Regions from separate parts of the Pseudonocardia sp. ICBG162 genome, predicted to be linked through region 1. Evidence: riboswitches for the same ligand, from Rfam matches in the RefSeq annotation. Region 1 holds a riboswitch; the other holds the start of a gene.
The links. A riboswitch is a leader RNA that binds a small molecule or an ion and turns the genes downstream of it on or off. The one in region 1 is predicted to bind cobalamin.
Positions count from the first base shown of each region.

Region 2: linked by a shared signal. The riboswitch ahead of KPL60_RS15525 (hypothetical protein) and the one ahead of metE (5-methyltetrahydropteroyltriglutamate--homocysteine S-methyltransferase) in region 1 are both predicted to bind cobalamin.

Region 1 covers NZ_JAHLJD010000031.1:832,487-835,888, forward strand. The annotation lists gene metE (5-methyltetrahydropteroyltriglutamate--homocysteine S-methyltransferase) at 1-1,412, opposite strand, end outside; cobalamin riboswitch at 1,539-1,748, opposite strand; gene mdo (NDMA-dependent methanol dehydrogenase) at 1,982-3,274, shown strand.
Region 2 covers NZ_JAHLJD010000017.1:301,793-305,194, reverse strand. The annotation lists gene KPL60_RS15530 (chloride channel protein) at 1-1,286, shown strand, start outside; cobalamin riboswitch at 1,283-1,472, shown strand; gene KPL60_RS15525 (hypothetical protein) at 1,507-1,878, shown strand; gene KPL60_RS15520 (DNA polymerase IV) at 1,898-3,319, opposite strand; gene KPL60_RS15515 (4'-phosphopantetheinyl transferase superfamily protein) at 3,366-3,402, opposite strand, start outside.

The DNA of each region.
Region 1 (3,402 bases):
GTGTAGGTGCCGGTGTCGATCGTGCCGGAGCGGTGCGCGGCCCGGTCGCGCCGGATCTGCGCGGTCTGCGGGAACGAGCCGATCGTCGTCGTGGGGACGACGGGCAGGCCGAGCGCCTCGCGCTGGACCTTCGCCCGGACGTCGCCGTGGCTGCGCCGGTAGTGGTCGGGGCCGAGCGCGTCGAGCCGGGACCGCACCCGCTCGTCGCGGCGCGCGGTGGCGGCGACCCGCTCCCGGGTGGCCCGTGCGGCGTCGAGCTCCGCCGCGACCGCGTCGGGTCCCTCGTGCAGGGCGCGTCCGAGCAGCACGACCTCGGTGACCTTCTGCCGGGCGAACGCCAGCATGTCGACGACGTCGCCGGGCAGGGCCGTCTCGGCGGCCAGGTCGTAGGGGACGTGCAGCAGCGAGCACGACGTCGAGACCTCGACCCGCCCCGCGGCGCCGACCAGCCGCTGCGCCGTCGCCAGCGCCCGGTCCAGGTCGGTGCGCCACACGTTGCGCCCGTCGACGACGCCGGCCAGCACCACCTTCCGGTCCAGCCCCGGGACCACCGGGCCTCCGGAGTCGAGGGCGTCGAGGTCGGCGGCCCCCGCGACGAGGTCGAGCGCCAGCCCCTCGACGGCCGTGGCGGCGAGCGCGGGCAGGGCGGGTCCCAGCTCCCCGAAGTACGACGCGACGAGGATCTTGGGCCGCCGGGTCGCCGAGGCGAGCCGGTCGTAGGCCCGGCGCAGCGCCGCGACCTCCTCGGGCGTCCGGTCGGCGGCGAAGGCGGGCTCGTCGAGCTGCACCCACTCCGCACCCGCCTCGGCGAGCTCGGCGAGCAGGTCGCGGTAGACCTCGACGAGCGGCCCGAGCAGGTCCAGCGGGCGGAAGCCCTCCGGTGCGCCGTCGGCCGGCTTGGACAGCAGCAGGAAGGTCACCGGCCCGACCAGCACCGGGCGGGTGGTGATCCCGCTGCGCAGGGCCTCGCGGAACTCGTCGAGGGCCTTGCGGCTGCCCGGCGCGAGCCGGGTGTCCGGGCCGACCTCGGGGACCAGGTAGTGGTAGTTCGTGTCGAACCACTTGGTCATCTCGCAGGCCGGGGCGCCGGTGCGGCCGCGGGCCATCGCGAACAGCCGCTCCAGCGGGTCGGTGACGCCGGCGAAGCGCTCCGGCACCGCCCCGACCGCCAGCGCGGTGTCCAGGACGTGGTCGTAGAACGAGAACGTGTTGCCCGGCACCGAGCCGAGCCCGGCGTCACGCAGCCCGGTCCAGGTGTCGCGGCGCAGCCCGGCGGCGACGTCGTGCAGTGCGGACGCGTCGGTCCGCCCGGCCCAGTACGACTCGGTCGCCCGCTTGAGCTCCCGGTCCGGTCCGATCCTGGGGTACCCCAGGACGGTGCTGCCGATGGTGCTGCTGGAAGGAATGCTCACGGCCCTCTCTCCTCGCGAGTGCGGTGGAGGACCCGTCGCCGGCACGGGGCGCCTGCGACCGCCGGGCACGACGGTGCCCGGTCGTCCGCCCGGCCCTCCCGCGAGGCCACGGATCCGCGCACGCCGGACGGCGCACGCACCGGCGGCAGGTCTTCGGACTCACGGGCACACTGCTCAGACCTACTGGCCGTCGCTTCCCGGGATGGCTCCCAGTGCTGTTGACGGCGGTCGTTCCCGTTCACCGCTGCGGGGCAGTCCCGGATTCCCACCGGGTTCCCTCTTGCCTCGTGACGCCCCGTTCCCGGGCCGGCACGAACCGTCGGCGACCCGACACTACCCCGGGCCCGACGGCCGAACTGTTGCCGAATGATCCTTGTTGCCATAGCTTGGCATTACTTTCACACCCTCCCCGTCACCCGGGTCGAGGGCGACCTCACCCTGCGCCCCTCCGTTCGGAGGGGGAACCTGCCCGGTCTCCCGAGGGGTAATGGCGATCACCCCTGTGCCCGCGGCCACAGGGGTCATAGCGTGCGGTCTCGACCCATCCACCTGCCTCAGAAAGGGCTGACATGCAGGTAGACGAGCTGCTCAAGCCGTTCCCCATCAAGGAGTTCCACCCGTTCCCCCGTGCGCTCATGGGTCCGGGGTCGCACGAGCTCATCGGCCCGGAGGCCCTGAAGCTGGGCTTCAAGAAGACCCTGGTCATGACGTCGGGCCTGCGCGGCACCGACATCGTCAACAAGATCGTCGAGTCGATGAAGTACCACGGCCTCGAGGTCGTGCTGTACGACAAGGTCGAGTCGAACCCCAAGGACTACAACGTCATGGACGCTGTGGGCCTCTACCAGCAGAACAACTGCGACTCCTTCGTCTCCATCGGCGGCGGCTCCTCGCACGACGCCTGCAAGGGCGCGCGCATCTCGGTCGCGCACGACGGCCGCAACGTCAACGAGTTCGAGGGCTTCAACAAGTCCGAGAACCCGTCCAACCCGCCGCACATCGCGGTCTCCACCACGGCCGGCACCGGCTCGGAGACCTCGTGGGCCTACGTCATCACCGACACCACGACCGACCCCGACAACCCGCACAAGTACGTCGCGTTCGACGACCAGTCGGTCACCACCCTCGCGATCGACGACCCGGTGCTGTACTACGACTGCCCGATCGACTACACCGCGCAGTGCGGGTTCGACGTGCTCGCGCACGCCTCGGAGCCCTACGTCTCGCGTCTGGACTTCCAGCCGTCGCTGGGCAACGCCCTGCACGCCATCAAGCTGACCTCGCAGAACCTGCGCAAGGCCGTCTGGAACGGCCAGGAGCTCTCCGGCCGCGAGGGCATGATGTACGCGCAGTACATCGCCGCCCAGGCGTTCAACTCCGGTGGCCTCGGCATCATCCACTCGATCAGCCACGCGGTGTCGGCGTTCTACGACACCCACCACGGCCTGAACAACGCCATCGCGCTGCCCCGCGTGTGGGCGTTCAACATGCCGGTCGTCTACGAGCGCTTCGCCGACATCGCCGAGGCGATGGGTGTCGACACCCGCGGCATGACCAAGCCGCAGGCCGCCGACGCCGCGCTCGCCGCCTCCATCCGGCTGCTGCGCGACGTGGGCATCCCGGAGAAGTTCGCCGACGTCAAGCAGGACACCTACTCGAAGAACCGGCTGGGCATCGGCCCGACCAAGTTCTACGAGAACGCGCCGACCATCATCGGTGACGCGGCCGACGTCGACCGGATCACCAACCACGTCCTCGGCGACGCCTGCACCCCGGGCAACCCGAAGGAGTGCACGTTCGAGACCGTCCGCCCGGTCGTCGACCACTCCATCAACGGTGACCTGGACGACCTGCTGACCTGATCCGCAGGTCAGGACGTCCACCGTCGCACCAGCGGGCCCAGCCATCCGAGGTGATACTCGGATGGGTGGGCCCGCTGGCTGCGGTCCCGCTCTTCTCCGCACCAGAGCCGGTGCGGCCCGCGAAGGAG
Region 2 (3,402 bases), on a different contig from region 1:
TGATGCTCGCCGTCGCGCGCCGGGGCGGGCGGATCCCGGCCACCGTCGCCGCGGTGAAGGCGCTCGCGTCGGGGATCTGCATCGGCACCGGCGGCTCCGTCGGCCGGGAGGGCCCGATCGTGCAGATCGGCTCCGCGCTCGGCTCGGCCATCGGGCAGTGGCTGCGGGTGCCCGCCACCCGGCTGGTCCTGATGGTCGCCTGCGGCGCCGCGGGCGGCATCTCCGCGACGTTCGACGCCCCGATCTCCGGGGTGGTGTTCGGCCTGGAGCTGATCCTGCGGTCGTTCAGCGCCGAGGCCTTCGGCGTGCTGGTGATCAGCTCGGTGGTCGCGAACGTCGTCGCCGAGGTGATCGCCGGGGACCGCGCGATCCTGACCCTGCCGCACTTCGACCTGGGCAGCCCCGCCCAGCTGCCGCTCTACGCGCTGCTGGGGCTGCTCGCGGGGCTGCTGGGCTGGGCCTTCGCCCGCATCCTCTACGCCGTCGAGGACGCCTGCGACGCCGTCTGGCGCGGCCCGGAGTGGCTGCGCCCGGCCGTCGGCGGGCTGCTGCTCGGCGCGCTGCTGCTGGCGCTGCCCCAGATGTACGGCGTGGGCTACCCGGTGCTGGAGGCCGCGATCGGCGGCCGGTACGTCGTCGGGTTCCTGCTCCTGCTCGTCGTCGGGAAGATCCTCGCCTCCAGCCTCACCATCGGCATAGGCGGGTCCGGCGGCGTCTTCGCGCCGTCGCTGTTCGTCGGCGGCACCGCCGGGACCGCCTTCGGCTACGCCGCCGCGGCCCTGTTCCCGGCGCTCGACCTGCACCCCGGCGCGTTCGGCCTGGTCGGCATGGCGGCGGTGTTCGCGGGGGCCGCGCACGCCCCGATCACCGCGGTGCTCATCGTGTTCGAGCTCACCGGCGACTACGCCCTGATCCTGCCGCTGATGGCCGCCGTCGTCCTGGCCACCGGCCTGTCCAACCTGGTGTCGCGGGACAACATCTACACGCTCAAGCTGCTGCGACGCGGGATCGACCTCGCCGCCGACACCCCGACCGACGAGGCGCTGCGCCGGGTCGTCGTCGCCCAGGTGATGCGCCCCGCCGACGGCACGACGCCCGACCCGGAGCTGCCCGCCCTGGACCCGGACGGCTCCGTGCACGACGTCCTCGGGGTGCTCGCCGCACACCGGGGCGCCGCGCTGCCCGTGCGGGAGGGGCCGGACGGGCCGCTGCTCGGGACGCTGGCCGAGCACGACCTGCTCGACCATCTGCGGGGAGTGGCCGGGCGGGGGACTGTTGACCGCTAACCCGGTCGCGTGATGGGCTCCCGGCCGACGACGGAACAGGAAGCCGGTGCGAGTCCGGCGCGGTCCCGCCACTGTCACCGGGGAGTGCCCTCCCCGCACCGGCGCCACCGCCCGCGAGGGGGGGAAGGCCGGGGAGGGCGTGCCGATCCGGGAGCCAGGACACTGCCCGTCGTCGCGGATTCCCACTGGTGAGGGCGCGGACCCTCGAGGAGGACATGCGATGAGCCACGACCTGGTGGTGCTCGGTACCGACCCGTCCGGCGACGACGCGCCCCGCCCGGGTGCGCACGACCTGCTGGCCGAGGCCGAGACGGTCTTCGCCTTCCCGCAGGCCGAGTCGACCGCCCTGTTCTACGCCGAGGCGTGGCGGGTCGAGCCGGTCACACCGCGCGACGCCGTCGCCCGGATCGGGGCCTGGGCCGCCGCCGGGCCCGCCGGAGCCGCGGTGCTGCTGGTCGGGGGCGACCCCGCGGGCGACGCCGCGCTCGGCGCCGTCCTCGACGGGCTGGCCCGCACCGCCCCCGCGCTGCGCGCCCGGGTCGCCGAGGGCAGCCGCGTCGCACCGCCGCACCGCAGCCCGCTGATCGGCTGAGCCCGCACGGGGCCCGGGCTCAGGCCCGCCAGCTGCCCAGCGGGTCGGCCCGGGTGAGGTCCGGGTCGGCGGCGTCGAGCGTGCGGGTGCGTCCGGGGCCGGTGAGCGCGGTCTCGAACCGCACGGTGACCCGCCCGTGCCCGGCGCCCTGGACCCAGCCGTGGCCGTGCTCGGGGTGGGCGACGTCGTCGCCGGCGCGCCAGGGCCGGTCCGGGTCGGGTTCGCGGTCGGGCCGGTCCGGGCGGAGCGGGCCGGGCACGTCGCCGGGCTCCACGGTCGCGCCGGTCCCGGTGGCTGCGTCGCTCTCCGGGGGTGCGTCGAGCACGGTCACCCCCGCCGCGGCGGCCGGGCCGGCGGGCGCGGGCGGGGAGTCGGAGGCCGGGGCCGTCGTCCACCCGCTCTCCGAGGGCACCGCGTCGAACAGCGCCAGTGGCGGCTCGTCGCCGAAGCCGGACACCGACACCCCCAGCAGCCGCACCCCGCCCTCGCCGACGGCGCCCTCGGCCAGCCGCCGGGCCACCGCGACCAGGGTCGCCAGGTCCCGGGTCCCGAAGGGGGTGGTCTCGGAGCGGGTGTGGGTGGTGAAGTCCCCGGTCCGCGCCTTCACCGTGACGGTGCGGGCGGTCCGGCCGTCGGCGACCAGGCGCCGGTGCACGGCGACGCAGATCGACTCCACCGCGGTGTGCACCGCGCTCATCGCGGTCAGGTCGGCGTCGAAGGTCGTCTCCGCGCTGATCTGCTTGGCCGCGCCGCGCGGGGCGACCGGACGGTCGTCGATGCCGCGGGCCAGTCGGTGCAGCTCGGACCCGACGGCGCCGCCCAGCACTCCGGCGACCTCGCGGGCGTCCATCGCGGCGAGCTGTCCGATCGTCTCGATCCCGATCTTCCGCAGCGCCTCGCCGGAGACCGGCCCGATGCCCCACAGCGACCGCACCGGCAGCGGGTCGAGCACGGCGGCCTGCTCGGCGTGGGCGATCACCCGCAGCCCGTCCGGCTTGGCCAGCTCGGAGGCGATCTTCGCGACCTGCTTGCCCGACCCGGCACCCACCGAGGCGGGCAGCCCGGTGCGCTCGCGCACCGCGCCGCGCAGCCGGGTGCCCCACTCCCGCACCCGGTCCGGGGAGGCCCCCACGAGGTCGGGCGGCTCCACGAACGCCTCGTCGACCGACACCGGCTCGAGCACCGGGGAGAACTCGCCGAGGACGGCCATGACCTCCTCGGACAGCGCCTTGTACAGCGAGAACCGGGGCGGCAGGACGGTCGCGTGCGGGCAGCGCCGCCGCGCCTGGCCCATCGGCATCGCCGAGCGGGCCCCGAACACCCGCGCCTGGTAGCTCGCCCCCGCGACGACGCCGCGCGGCCCTGCGCCGCCGACCAGGACCGGCCGGTCGGCCAGCGTGGGCCGGGTCAGCTGCTCGACGGAGGCGAAGAACGCGTCCATGTCCAGATGCAGCACCCAGCGGTCGGCCGCCGCGGTCACCTCACCATCACCCGTGCATCGTGCCCCGGCGCACCGACAGGACC